DNA from 2 places in the Nocardioides sp. NPDC087217 genome. Region 2 is predicted to be linked to the other one. Evidence: predicted binding sites of a transcription regulator. Region 2 holds the regulator's gene; the other holds the start of a gene.
What was found. The regulator LexA, encoded in region 2, represses DNA repair genes until DNA is damaged. The targets are predictions, from matches to a motif close to TCGAACANNTGTTCGA.
Positions count from the first base shown of each region.

Region 1: the regulator LexA is predicted to act here: its motif matches at 3,459-3,474, upstream of ACIO3S_RS29035 (HNH endonuclease signature motif containing protein).

Region 1 is NZ_JBIUZB010000013.1:32,401-39,450, forward strand. Features, by position in the region: gene ACIO3S_RS29020 (DUF3052 domain-containing protein) at 1-192, opposite strand, end outside; gene ACIO3S_RS29025 (TIGR03767 family metallophosphoesterase) at 325-1,884, opposite strand; gene ACIO3S_RS29030 (GNAT family N-acetyltransferase) at 1,986-2,456, opposite strand; gene ACIO3S_RS29035 (HNH endonuclease signature motif containing protein) at 2,554-3,273, opposite strand; gene ACIO3S_RS29040 (endo-beta-N-acetylglucosaminidase H) at 4,290-5,201, opposite strand; gene ACIO3S_RS29045 (alpha-mannosidase) at 5,216-7,050, opposite strand, start outside.
Region 2 is NZ_JBIUZB010000001.1:977,308-984,357, forward strand. Features, by position in the region: gene ACIO3S_RS04840 (MXAN_6640 family putative metalloprotease) at 1-1,181, opposite strand, end outside; gene ACIO3S_RS04845 (alkaline phosphatase D family protein) at 1,256-2,926, opposite strand; gene lexA (transcriptional repressor LexA) at 3,013-3,780, opposite strand; gene ACIO3S_RS04855 (LysM peptidoglycan-binding domain-containing protein) at 3,963-4,340, shown strand; gene ACIO3S_RS04860 (hypothetical protein) at 4,452-5,348, opposite strand; gene nrdR (transcriptional regulator NrdR) at 5,747-6,247, shown strand; gene ACIO3S_RS04870 (vitamin B12-dependent ribonucleotide reductase) at 6,412-7,050, shown strand, end outside.

The sequences.
Region 1 (7,050 bases), on a different contig from region 2:
ATCGCGCCACCACAGCAGCACGGCGTCGACCACGTTGCCGTAGTCGCCGTCGACCAAGTCCGCGTCGACGGAATCTTCGATGGCGACCCGCAGCTCGTCATCAGTATCGTTGTCCCAGCCCAGTTCCTGGATGACCATGCCGGACTTGAGGCCCAGCCGGTCCGCAGGCCCTGTGGCTGCGGTCGAGCTCACGTGTCGTTCCTCCAAAAGCTTGATGTCCACGCCGCTTGCATGAACTTGGTTGGTGGTAGTCCAGCGGAGAACGCTGGTCCACGCAACCCCACCCGCCTGTCATTCGCTAGATAACGGCGTGTCGGAGGCCTTTCAGGCCCTCGGATCGAGCAGATGGAGCAGTACGTTGCGATCCTGCGCCGTCCCTGCCGACGGGTGCTCGGCGAGGCGCACCTCCGGTCCCTGCCAGTCGTTGGCGGACAGCTCACGGGAGAGCGAGGCGAGGTGGCTCACCTCCTCGATCGAGCCGCTCCAGCGCGCGGGACCGGCGTGGTCGAGCATCGTGGTGGCGATGGTGAGCACGTCTCCGTCGGAGATCAGCTCGACGATCCGGCCCTGCTGCGGCCAGTCGATCAGGGACGGAGCGGTGACCTCCCACCAGGAGCCGCGGGGCTTCACCGACGTACGGTGGGTGTGCCCGTTGAGCCAGAGCACAGCGCTCTCATGGCGTGAGACGGTCTGCTCGATCTCGTCGCTGAGCACCCGGCGGCTGCCGCCGGCGCCGCTCATGTCGTTGACCAGCGAGGCCACGTCGTGGTGGCTGGCGATCACCGCGAGCCGCTCGTCGTAGTCGGTGGAAGCGAGCACTGCGTCGAGCCACTCCAACTGCTCGGCGTCGATCGATCCCTGGAACCCGCCGGCCGGGTTGACCGTGTCGAGGACGACGAAGGTGACCTCGTCGTTGACGTCGTAGCGGTAGTAGGGCTTGCCGCCGGCCTTGAAGCCGTGGCCCGGCGGCTTCGCCTCGTCGTGCACGTGGGAGTCGACGAACTCCTGCAGCGTCGTCTGCCGGCGACGCCGGTCGGGGGTCACCTCGTACGGCTCGAGCTCGGCCAGCATCCCGAGCGCCACCGGGTCACCGGAGATCAGCCCAGCGATGAGCTTCGCCTTGGCCTCGTCAGTCCAGTGGTCAGGCATGGCGATCGCCTTGAGATCGCCGACCGCGACCTCGCCGATGGCGGAGCTTCCCGGCACGGTGCCCTGCAGCAGCCCGTCGTGGTTGCCGTTGACTGCCAGCCACGGTACCTCCAGCCCGGGCGAGTCGATCGCCCGGCGCACGGCCTTCAGCAGCCCGGGGACGAGCGGGAAGCCGTGGTCGCCCCGGCGCATGTCGTACGTCTCGCCCTGGGGGTGCCAGAAGCGCTTGTCCGGCAGCGTGGCGACACCTTCGTAGTGCAGCATGTCGCCGGAGTCGGGGGTCAGCCGGCCGCCATCGAGCAGGGTCAGATACCAGTCGAGCTCGTTGTACTGCCCGTTGTCGGTGTTGTCACCGGTCGCGATCGCAAGATCGAGCGGGCCACCGCCGACGGGACCCTCGGTGATCTCGTTGACCGCCTCGACCATCGCCGCGCCGACCTGGGCGGTCAGCAACTCCTGGGCCCGGTAGGTCCCGATCTCGTCGATCAGCTCACGGGTCGCGGTGTCGGGGTCCATGAGCCGGTCCAGGACCTCGACCCGAGCCGGCGACTGGTGGTCGCAGATGTGCATGTCAGATAGGTGCGCGACCGTCAGCACCGGGTCGCCCAGATCCTCGGGCCTCCGCGCCAGATCGGTGCGCGAGATGTGGCGCTCCTGCGGCCCTTCGGCAAGACGTACGTAGGTGCCCTTCCGGCCACCCGCGACGATCCGCCCGCTCTCGCTCGTGACACCCATCTAAGCCGCCTCTTCTCCCTCACGACCGGCCGCCGCGGTTCGTGCGCGAACGATACTCCCCCTGGCCTGATCGGCGCGGCTCCGGTGGACGCGCTCCGACCTCACTCCCCGATTGTCTGCGCGGCAAGGTCCAGGCTGAGCGAAGCCAGACCTTCGACAGGCTTGAATCCGAGCCTCCGGTAGAGACCGAGCGCAGCGTGGTTGTCCGGCTCTGTCACGAGGGACAGTCGTGTAGCGCCCGCCGTCAATGCCGCCCCGCGGACTGCATCGACCAGCGCGGCGGCCACTCCTCGGCGACGAGAACCGGGGAGCACGAATAGGTCGCGCAGTTGCCAGAACTGTCCCATGACCAGCGATGCGGGGATCGCGTGGCTGGTCGCCAGGCCGATTGGAGGTGCGTCCGCCGGCGAGTCCCCCGGCACCGCCGTGTAGAGCGTGAGGATGTTCGACCGAACCATGTCGGTGAGCCAGCCGAGGGTGCGATCGTCCCCGTCTGGCTGACCGTAATGGCGCCGGTACTGGTTGAACAGGATGCTGGCCGCCACGAGGGTCTCCGCGGTGTCGCAGGTCAAGACCCGCAGCGTCTCTCGAGGGGTCGTCACAAGTCGATGATCGCAGGGAACCGCACGCCCGAACAGGATCAGCCGAGCACGGTGCTCGAGACGTTCGTTATGCAGCGAGGGTGAGGGGTGGGTCGAGGTCGTTGCTGATGTCGATGGTGCCGACCGGGGTGACGATGTACTCGTAGCCGTGGGGGCTGCGCCATCGGTAGACGCCCGCTCTGAGGCGGTGATAGCGCCAGCCGTGGTGGGTCTTCATCCGGTGGTGTTGTCGGCACAGCGGGGTGAGGTTGCGGCTGCTGGTCGGGCCGCCGTCGCGGTAGGCGACGCGGTGGTCGAGGTCGCAGTGCTCGGCGCGGGCTTCGCAGTACGGGAACGAGCACTTGTGGTGAAGCAGTTCGGCCTGGCGCCGCTGGCGGACGGTCGGGATGTAGCCGGCGGCTTCGATGTCCTCGGCGAGGTCGACCACGATGATCGGCTTGATCACGGTGCCCGGGGTGGTGGCCCACTGCTGGAGGCGCTCGATGCTGGCCAGGCCACGGGTGTTGGCGAGGCGGGCCAAGCCGGTGCCCGAGAGCTCGCGGGTGTCGGTGTGGATGACCAGCTCCACCACCCGAGCAACGCCAGCCACACCGGGCACTCCGTCGAGGGAGCCGGAGTTGTAGGCACGCCCGAGGACTCCTAGTGCGGCCGCGCGTCGTACGTCCAGGCTCGCGGTCGCGTAGTCGTCCTGGTCGAGGAGCCCGTGCGCGATCGCTGCGACAGCCTTCTCCAGATCCAGGGCGTCGGCGGCGTCGAGCACACCGTCGAGATACCCCAACGCGAGCACGGCTTGGCCTTGTTCGGCACCGGTGGCAACGAACGGGGTCGTCTCGGTGGTGGTGATGGTGACCGAACGGTGCTCGACCGCATCCGACTCCGCGACCGCAGCAGCGACATCGGGTTTCGAACAGGGCGGCGGCCTGGGTGATCATCCGCTCTAGCTGCCGGGTCCCGACCTGGTGGGCATGGGCCCCGATCTGCTGGTCGACCCACGCAGCAGCATCGGCATCGAGGTTTCGGGTCAGGTCCGCGATCCGGCGGGCCCGCCAGGCCAGGAGGGATCCGTCCAGGATCCGCGCCCAGACATGCTTGAGCCGGTAGCGCAGCTCGACCGCGTCGCCGAGGAACCTCTTGCCTGCCTGGGTGGAGCGGCCCAGCACGGCCGCGAACTCCACCGCCGCAGCCTCCGACACCAGTGGTGCCCCGGGCCCGGCCAGGGGCAACATCCGGTCCCCGAAGGTGTCCCCGTCCAACCGCGCCGACTCTTCGCGGTCCTGGACCGAATGCAGCGCCGCGAACCGTGCGGCGGCGATCAGCACGTCCCGGTCAGCCTGCTCCGCGACCGCACGCGACGTACGCACCGCAGCCAGCAGGCCGCTGGTGGTGTCGTCGGGGTCGAGGAGTGCTTCCATGCCCCAATTTTACCAAGTTCATGCCCAGAAGAGAACGCTGTTTCCGCAGGTCAAGTGGCATATTTACGCCATCTCAAGAGCCGTGTTTGGCGTGTTGCGCCACCCCTTCCGCGACCCCTGGACCCGCGCTGTCAATGGCCGGCTCCCAACCCAATCCGAAGCCTGACAGGGCTGGCCGCCGACCCGATAGCCAGCCATCTTTTTCGAGGTGGTGGCCGGAGTCCAGGACCGCCGAAGGCGGCCGGCGAAGCCGGCGCCCGAAGGGCGTCATCTCGACAAGCTCGATACATCGCCTTGACGCCGGCCGCCACCTCGAAGACCCTCCCGAAAGGTCGGCGGCCAAGATCGCGGCAGCGAAGCAACACCGACCCTTCAGGAGGCCCGACGAGGCTCACCCGAGGTAGACGGTCGCCTTGCCGTACAGGTTGCGGGTGACGGTGGAGAGATAGGCACTCGCGTCGGACGAGCCCAGGTTGTAGGTGTTGAACACCCCGTACCCCTGAGAGACCGTACGAGAGGCGAGCGAAGCGGCGGTCGAGGACGAGGTGCCCTGGATGTTGATGGCCGCGGGCGCCAGCGAGGGCTTCCCGAGACCAGGCACGTCAGGCACACCCCAGGTCCCGTAGTAGGGGTTCCAGGCGTAGTCGAGCAGGTCACCGGCGTTGACCCCGCCGTACGAGAGCCGCGAAGCGGACGGCCCGATGAAGTAGAGCGTGATCAGCTTGTCGGGAATCCGCGAACGCAGTGCCTCAAGGAGGTAGACGAACGAGAAGTCGTTGGGCTGGCCGGTCCCGTTGGCACCGTAGTTGGACCACTCGTCGTCGAAGTCGATCCCGTCCAGGCCGTACCGGGTCACCACCGCGGCGAGCTGGTCGGCGAACGCCTCGGCGGCGGCGCGGTCGGGGAAGTTGGCGAACCCGGCGCCCTGGTGGTTGCCGAGCACCGAGAGCAGGATCTTGATGCCCTTGGCCTGGGCCGGGCGGATGTGTACGTCGGCGGCGTCGAGCTGCGCCTGCACCTGCGGGTTGTTGTAGAGGTAGGCCCGCTGGCCGTCGTAGTTGATGTTGGCGGCGAAGATCAGGCCGATGTCGAAGACGTTGCCGCCTCCGGCGAGCTCGTACTTGGCGACGTTGCCGACGCTGTAGTTGTTGACCTCGACATAGCCGGTCATCAGCGTCGGCGACGCGAGCGGGCGCGCCGCGTTCGCCGACGTGGCCAGGCCGGTGATCGCACCGGTGGCACCGATGGCGGCCGCTCCGGCGCCGAGGAGCATGCGTCTGCGTGAGATGTGGGGAACTGACATGGTGCTCGTCTCCTTTAGTTGCGGTGGAACCTCAGGGTGCGGACCTCGAAGGCACCGAGACTGAGCGGGACGACACCGCCGTCAGCGCTCACCTCCGCGATCGGGTCCTCCACGAGCGAGATCTCTTCGACCCGCCCGAAGCTCTCTCCGACGCGCAGCTCCCCCTGCGTACGCGCGCCGGTGGACTCGTAGACACGCACGACCAGATCGCCGGAGCGGTCGGCGGCGAGCTTCACGCTCGAGACCACCAGGCCCTCGCCGGAGACGGTCACCAGCGGCGCGACCTCACGGGCTCCCGACACCGGACGGGCAGGCGTGTTGAGCGCGGCCCCCGCCTCGGTCGCGGCCTCGACCGAGGCGCCGATGACCAGGCCGTACCGGTGGGTCTGCACGCCCTGGTCGGTCTCCGGGTCGGGGAAGCGGGGCGCCCGCAGCAGCGAGAGCCGCACCTCCGTGGTCAGGGCCGAAGGACGGGTGACGTCGAAGCCGTACGTCGAGTCGTTGACCAGCGCCACCCCGAACCCCGGCTCTGAAGCCAGCACCCAGCGGTGCATCGAGGTCTCGAACTTCGCCGCCTCCCAGGAGGTGTTGGTGTGGGTCGGGCGGCGGTGGTAGCCGAACTGCGTCTCGGCGAGCGTCTGCTCGGCCTTGACGTCGAGCGGGAAGGCGACCTTGAGGAACTTCTCGGTCTCGTGCCACTCGGTGCTCTGCGAGATCTCCAGCACGCGCGACGCCGGCGCCAGCGAGAGCACCTGCGTGGTCGAGGAGTCGGCCGAGATGGGCCGCTCGATGACCAGTCCGTCGGGCGTCACCGAGATCGAGGTGACCTCGCGCAGGTCGGTGACCCGGTTGCGGTAGAACCGGTCCACGTCCCAGGCGTCCCACATGTTCGGGAAGTCCTGGTGGAGCTGGAGCAGGTTGGCCTCGGCCCCGGCCGGGATCGCGTCGCGCCCGGTCGCCAGATCGAGCGCCGAGGTGATCAGTCCCTCGGCGGACACGGTGACCCGGACGATGCCGTTGTCCAAGACGTACGTCCCGCCCTGCTCGACCACGGAGACCGCCGCCACCGGCTCGGCCGCCGTGACCGCCCCCGAGCGCCCGTCGGCACGCAGCGAGACCGTGCCTTCGCCGGCGAGCGCGGTGAGCGCCCGGTCGATGAGGGCGGTGGCGGCCTCGGCGACCCGGGCATCGTGGGTGGCTGCCTCGCGGTGGACCCAGGCGATCGAGGTGCCCGGGAGGATGTCGTGGAACTGCTGCAGCAGGATCTGCTGCCACAGCGCGTCCAGCTCGTCGTAGGGGTAGTCGACCAGGCCACGCAGAGCGGCGGTGGCCGACCACAGCTCGGCCTCGACGAGCAGGTGCTCGCAGCGCCGGTTGCCCTGCTTGGTGAGGTGCTGGGAGGTGAGGGTGGCGCGGTGAAGCTCGAGGTAGAGCTCGCCGACCCACACCGGCGGGTCGGTCAGCTCCTCCCGGGCCGAAGCGAAGAAGTCGTCGGGGTGGCGCCAGGACACCTGGGCGGAGCCCTCCAGATCACGGAGCCGGCGGGCCTTGCCGGCCATCTCGCGGGTGGTGCCGCCACCGCCGTCGCCCCAGCCGACCGGCGCGATCGACCCGGTGGCGAGCCGGTTCTCGCGGAACTGGCGCGACGCCTTGGCCACCTCTTCGCCGGAGAGCCGGGAGTTGTAGGTGTCCATCGGCGGGAAGTGGCTCAGGATGCGGGATCCGTCGATGCCCTCCCACTCGAAGGTGTGGTGGGGGAACTTGTTGACCTGGTTCCAGGAGATCTTCTGGGTGAAGAACCACTCGAACCCGGCCCGCTTCATCAGCTGCGGCAGGGCCGGTGAGTAGC
Region 2 (7,050 bases):
TTGGCGGGCAGCGCAGTGCGGCCGTCGTAGACCGGCGGGTAGTAGGCCCGGCCTTCGCTGTAGGTCTTCGAGGGGGCCAGGTTCGCGGCGGCGAAGCGGATGTACTGCTGCTTAAGCGTGGTGCCACGAGCGGCAAGCGCCTGTCGGATGGCGGTGGTCGAGTAGGTCGAGGGCGCTCGGTTCCAGATCGAGAGGACGACCTCCGGCAGGGTCCCGCGCTCCTTGGCGAAGCGCTCGGACAGGTAGCGGAAGAAGATCCAGTTGCCGTAGATGCCGAGGTTGGAGGCGTAGGAGTTGTCCAGCGGCTTGCGCTGGTCCTCGAGCTGGCCGTAGCCCAGGTACTGCCGGTTGTCGTTGATGCTGTCGTAGACCTCGTCCTCGACCCAGGTCGCGGTCGACTCCATCATCCAGCGGTCCTCGCCGGCGTCGTAGGCGAACTGGACCGCGTGGAAGTATTCGTGGGCGGCGGTCACCCGGAGGTTCTCGGTGGGTGTGTTGACCGTGCCGTACTCGCTGGTGGCGTAGTCGTTGTCCATGACGCAGTAGGCCGTCGCGGCCGTCTTGGAGACCTTGGTCTCAGGCGCGCAGTAGCCGTAGTAGCCCTCGTCGTAGAGGTTCTCCAGGTAGATGTCGACCTTGCCCGGGGTGACCGACTTGTCGGCCGCGGGCTTGCGGTAGCCCGCCTGCACGTAGAGGTTGTGGACCTTCGTGACCACGTCACGGACCTGGTTCGCGTACGTCGACGAGGCGCGGTCGCCGCCCTTGCCCGGCGTGTAGTGGACGCAGACCGCGTCGCTGCAGGTCTGGGTGGCGGTGCGCGGGCGGGCGAGCAGCTCACGCGCGGCCGCCTTGTTGGAGCCGTCCAGGGCGTCCTTGGCGTTCCACAGGTCGGTCAGCGCGATGGTTGCGTCGGGCCGGCCCGCGACGTGCCGACCGGGCACGACCTGGCGAGCGCCGCGCACCGACTGGTTGCGCTTGACCTTCTTGGCCGCGGCGAGCGCCTCCCGGGCCGCCTTCTCCGTCACCGGCTGCGCGGCGCTGGTGTCACCGCCGGTCCTCACCGAGGTCGCCGGCGTCGAACCGGTTGCGGGCATGGTGGCGACGAATGTCGCGGCGACCATGCCTGCGATCAGGACGAGGGATCGTTGTTTGCGGTTGATCCGGCGGGCAATGTTTCGCATGAGATACCAGACGTTCGGGAAGGCAGACCTGGGCAGTCTAAGCGCAGAGCGCCGCTGTGTCCGGGGGACACGGCCTAGACGGGCTCCGTGACGTGATGGAGCCTGTTCCTTCCGGTTGCGGTGGCGTACGACCTGGTCCAGGTGGCGGTGGTGGTGGAGTCCTTGCGCTCGCCGATGACGTACCAGTCCATCTGAGCCCGGTTGCGGGTCACGTCGAGGACGGAGTAGCCGTGGTCGTCGAAGTTGAGGTAGCGGACGTGGCGGTTGGCGGTCCTGATGATGTTCTCGACCGTGAGGCTGACCGTGCGGCGCGGCGCACCGAGGATGTCCTTGAGGTTGTTCGAGGTCACCGAGGTGGCCACGAACTCGACCCCGGCGGTCTTGCCGAGCGGGTAGACGGCGGAGTCGTACGGCAGGTCGCAGGCCCACGCCGAGTGGATGTCGCCGGTGACGAAGACGGTGTCGGTGATCGCGTGGTTGCGGATGTGCTCGAAGAGCTCGGTGCGGTCGGCGGTGTAGCCGTCCCACTGGTCCACGTTGTAGGCGATGCCGTTGTCGGGCAGCAGGCCGGTGACGTCGTTGACCGGGCTGATGAGGCTCTTGGGGAGCGCGCCGAAGGTGACCGGCGCGATCATCACCGGGTTGCCGACGATCTTCCACTGAGCATCGGTGAGCAGGCCGTCCTTGAGCCAGGCAAGCTGCTCGTCACCGGTGATCGTGCGGTCAGGGTCGTCGACGCCGGAGAGGTCGGTGCGGGCGACCTGCTGGGAGCGGTAGGAGCGCAGGTCGAGCATGCTCAGCTCGAGCAGGTTGCCGAAACGCAGCCGCCGGTAGATGCGGTCGTGGAGGTGGCTGTCGGTCTCCACCGTGGCTGTGCCGTCGACGCGCAGCGGCATCCACTCGTCATAGGCCTGGTTGGCGTTGGTCTTGCGGTCGATCCAGTCGTACTCGCCGGGCTCGTTGTTCTCGGCGCCCAGCAGCCAGGCGTCGTTGGCCGACTCGTGGTCGTCCCAGGTGACGATCCAGGGCAGCCGGGCGTGGGCGGCGGAGAGGTCGGCGTCGCGCTTGTACTGCGCGTGCCGGATCCGGTAGTCGGCCAGCGTGTGCATCTCGTGGGCAGGCTCGTGCGGCCGGACGTTCTCGTTGGCCATGCCGTAGCCGTACTCGCCGGGCGCGTACTCGTAGAGGTAGTCGCCCAGGTGGAGGATCGCGTGCAGGTCGTCGCGGGCGGCCAGGTGGCGGTAGGACGCGAACCAGCCGGCCTGCAGGTTGGAGCAGGAGACCACCCCGAAACGTACGTTCTCCGGGGTTGCGTCCGCGGCCGGAGCGGTGCGGGTGCGGCCGACCCGGCTGGTCTGGCCGTTGTAGGTGAAGCGGTAGAAGTACCAGCTCTCCGGGGCCAGGCCGGAGACGTCGAGCTTCACGGTGTGGTCGCGGTCGGGGCCCGTCTGCTGGGATCCCTTCGCGGTGACGCGGCCGAAGTCGGCGGTGGGTGAGACCTCCCAGCGGACCAGGACCTCCTCACCCTGTCCGGACCCCGGAGTCGCGTCCACGGTCGGCGTGACCCGGGTCCAGATGACCACGCGGTCCGGGAGTGGGTCACCGGAGGCGACACCGTGCTGGAAGTGGGTGAGCGCGCCGCTCGCTGCCTCGGCGGGCTCGGGAAGAGCGATGGCTCCGGCCCCTGCGGCGGTCGCCAGCCCGGCGGCGATGAGGGTACGGCGGTCGATCTGCGTCTGGGTCACGCTGTATGGAACGACGCAGCCGCCGGCCCTGTCATGGGCCGGCGGCTGGATTTCACGCAGTGTTCCCGGACTGGTTCCGGGAGGGCTCAGAGGCTTCGCAGAACCGCCGTCACCTTGCCGAGGATGGTCGCGTGGGTGCCGTCGATCGGCTCGTACGCAGCGTTGTGCGGCAGCAGCCAGACCTTGCCGTCCTTGCGGGAGAGCGTCTTGACCGTGGCCTCGCCGTCGATCAGCGCGGCCACGATCTCGCCGTTCTCGGCGGTCGGCTGCTGGCGCACGACCACGAAGTCGCCGTCGCAGATCGCCGCGTCGACCATCGAGTCACCGGAGACCGAGAGCAGGAAGAGGTCGCCGTTGCCGACCAGCTGCTTGGGCAGCGGGAAGACGTCCTCGATGCTCTGCTGGCTCGAGGTCTCCTCGGCCAGGATCGGGCCACCGGCCGCGATCCGCCCGACCAGGGGGACCATGGCGGCGTCGGGGTTGGGGTTGATGTCGGCCTCGGCGGTGATCGTCGACTCGGGCTCCTCGCCGGACATGGCCTTGCGGTGGGCCATCACCTCCGGGAGGAAGACCTCCAGAGCGCGCGGTCGCTTCGGGTCCTTGCGGATCAGACCACGCTGCTCCAGCGCACGGAGCTGGTGGGCGACGCTGCTGGTGCTGGTCAGCCCGACCGCGGCCCCGATCTCGCGCATGCTGGGCGGGTAGCCGCGCTGCTCGATGCTGTCGCGCAGGTGAGCGAGGATGCGCTGCTGACGCGGCGTGAGCCCGGTCGCGTCCGGCGGCCCGTCGGGCAGCTCGCGGACGCGGCTCTTCTTCGAACCGCCTGATCCGGTGCCTGTCTTCTGCGTGGTCATGTCATCACATTAGTCCCTCTGGCACCACGACATCAAACATTTGTTCGACCTCGTGGGCGGCGCGTGTCGGCGTTCGAAAATTCTTGGGGTCGCTACTTGCGTTGTTCGAACACGTGATCTACCTTCGAACATGTGCTCGATCGAACACGTGATCGAGAGACTTGTGATCAGGAGGCCGTGAGATGAGTGCAACAGTCTATGTGCTGCCCGTAGCCGAGCCGCCGCGTCCGGCGCCGGAGGTGCGTCGCTCGACCGTGCGGCTCACGCGTCGCGGCCGAGTCGTCGTGTTCGCATTCGCGCTCGTCGTGCTCTTCGGGATCGCGCTGATCGGGGCACGGGTGGCGTTCGCGGTGGAGAACGGTGCGGACAAAAGCCCCTCCACCTCCGCCCACACGATGGTCGTCGGCGATGGCGACACGCTCTGGGACATCTCCTCGAAGGCCATCGCCGGCACCGACTCCTCGATTCGGGAGATGGAGCAGAGGATCAAGGAGCTCAACGGTCTCGAGTCCTCGATGCTCGTGTCCGGACAGACGCTGATCGTTCCGACCGCGCCGTAGGGCGCCGCTATAGATGTCCGGCTGCTCCTTCGACCCTGGCAGCCGGCTACCGGGGAAAGTGAGAGTGCTGCAGACGATGGGAAGCGTCTGCAGCACTCTCGCTGTGTCGGGTCAGTGGCGCCCGCGGTAGGGGCTGTCCGGCTCGGCCGGCGGCCACTGCTTGTTGCGTGTGCTGTGTCGCGGCGGCCACTCGTCGTCCGGCTCGACCGTCGGTTCCTGGGGCTGGCGCTGGGTGGGCATCGCCTGGGTCGCGGCGGGGTCCTGGGTCAGTCGAGCCCGCGAGCCGGTCTGGCCGTAGCCGGTCGGGGTCTGGTAGGCGCCGGACTGATACTGCGGGGAGCTGGCCTGCTGGGTGGGGTAGCTGTCCGTGCCGTATCCCTGCGAGCTGTACCCCGGAGTGCTCTGTGGTGTCGACGTCGGTGTCGGCGGGCTGGAGTAGTAGGGCTGTGGGGCGGGCGGCGGGCTGGTCGGCGGTTGGTAGGACGGCGCACCGTAGGCGGCCCGGCTGCCGGTGTTGCCGTAGGCCTGGTCGCTGCTGGGGTAGCCGTAGGGCGACTGGGAGCCGGTGTCGGTATAGGCCGAGCGGTTGCTGGTGTCGCCGTAGGGCGGCTGGCTCCCGGTGTCGGAGCTGTGCCGGCCGTACGAACCGGTGTCGTCGTAGCCGTAGGAGCCGGTGCCGTAGTAGTCCTGCTCCGGGTAGGCCTGCTCAGGGTAGGCCTGGTCGGAGTAGGCCGGGGCCGAGTAGTCCTGCTCCTCGACGTAGGCGTTGGAGTGGCTTCCGGTGTAGTCGTCGGTGGGTGGCGTGGTGGGGGAGCCGGAGAAGGCCCGCCAGGCCTTCCCGGCGAAGGTGAAGGTCAGGAAGAGGCAGGCGACTGCAACGACCGCCGCGATGGCGAGCTTCGCCCAGGCGCCGGAATCGCCTCCCCGTGCGTCGGCCCCGAAACCGACGGCGACCCACACGAGCACTCCCCAGATGACGAGGAAGGCCAGTGTCGCGATCGCAGGCAAGATGAAAGGTGGCCGGGGACCGCTTCTGGGGCGCGTGCCTCTCCGCGACCCGACGCGATTTCCTCCGGAGATGTTTGTCACGGGGGTCATTCTTACTCATCCAGGCCAGTCCGTCGCCGCTGAACCGGAATCTTTCGGTGTTTGACCGGCGACACGCCGGACACGCGGGTAAACACGGCGCTCGCTTGCATCGTCGTGGGGGCGGGCGTACGGTTACCACTACATCTAGTAGTTACACCGCTGTAGTTATCCACATCTAGTTCACATGAACAGGCGGATGGCCCACAGCGATGGGGGTGTTGTTCCACAGGGACTCACGCTCATATCCACAGGTTCCACAGGCTCGGGCCGCCAATGAGACGGCCTGGATCCACAGGTCTCACGAGAGGGGCTCGACCGTGCACTGTCCGTTCTGCCGACACAGCGACACCAAGGTGCTCGACTCCCGCGTGGCCGAGGACGGTGGCCAGATCAGGCGCCGCCGGGTCTGCCAGGAATGTGGGAAGCGGTTCACGACCGTCGAGCAGATGCAGCTGATGGTGGCCAAGCGCTCCGGCGCAGCGGAGCCGTTCAGTCGCGACAAGGCGGTGCACGGCGTACGCAAGGCTTGCAAGGGTCGGCCGGTCACCGAGGACCAGCTCGCCTGCCTCGGCCAGGAGGTCGAGCAGGCGCTGCGCAGCCAGGGGCTGGCCGAGGTTCCCAGCAACGAGGTGGGGCTGGCGATCCTCGCGCCGCTGCGGGAGCTCGACGAGGTGGCCTACCTGCGCTTCGCGAGCGTCTACCGGGCCTTCGGCTCGGTGGAGGACTTCGAGCGTGAGATCCAGATGCTGCGTACGGAACGGGAAGTCCAGGACTTCGAGGCAGAACATCCGGTCGAGGCCCCGGTGGGCTCCGACTAGGTCCCACGGGACACACAGACCGGCCCGGGCAGGCCGTGGGGAAGCGACCTGCTCGGGCCATTCAACGGCACAGCCAGCGGAAACAGATAGAACAGAGCAAGGACTCCACCATCAGCACCGACCAGCAGTACGGCACAGCGATCGATGACAACAGGGGGAACGAAATGACAGACACGGCAGCAGAGGCACAGGCATCGGCGAAGGCAGGCGCCGGGCTGAAGATCGAGCGGATCTTCAGCACCGAGGGCGTCCACCCCTACGACGAGATCACCTGGGAGCGGCGCGACGTCGTCCAGAAGAACTGGAAGACCGGCGAGACCGTCTTCGAGCAGACCGGAGTGGAGTTCCCCGACTTCTGGTCGATCAACGCCTCGACGATCGTGACGACCAAGTACTTCCGCGGCGCGCTCGGCACCGAGAAGCGTGAGCAGAGCCTGAAGCAGCTGATCGACCGGGTCGTGAACACCTACGTCGCCTCCGGCAAGGAGAACGGCTACTTCGCCTCCGACGACGACGCCGACCTCTTCGGTCGCGAGCTCACCTGGCTGCTGGTCAACCAGCACTTCGCCTTCAACTCGCCGGTCTGGTTCAACGTCGGCACCGAGTCCCCCCAGCAGGTCTCGGCCTGCTTCATCCTCTCGGTCGACGACTCCATGGACTCGATCCTGAACTGGTACAAGGAGGAGGGCCTGATCTTCAAGGGCGGCTCCGGTGCCGGTCTCAACCTCTCCCGCATCCGCTCCTCCAAGGAGCTGCTGAAGTCCTCCGGCGGCACCGCCTCCGGCCCGGTCTCCTTCATGCGC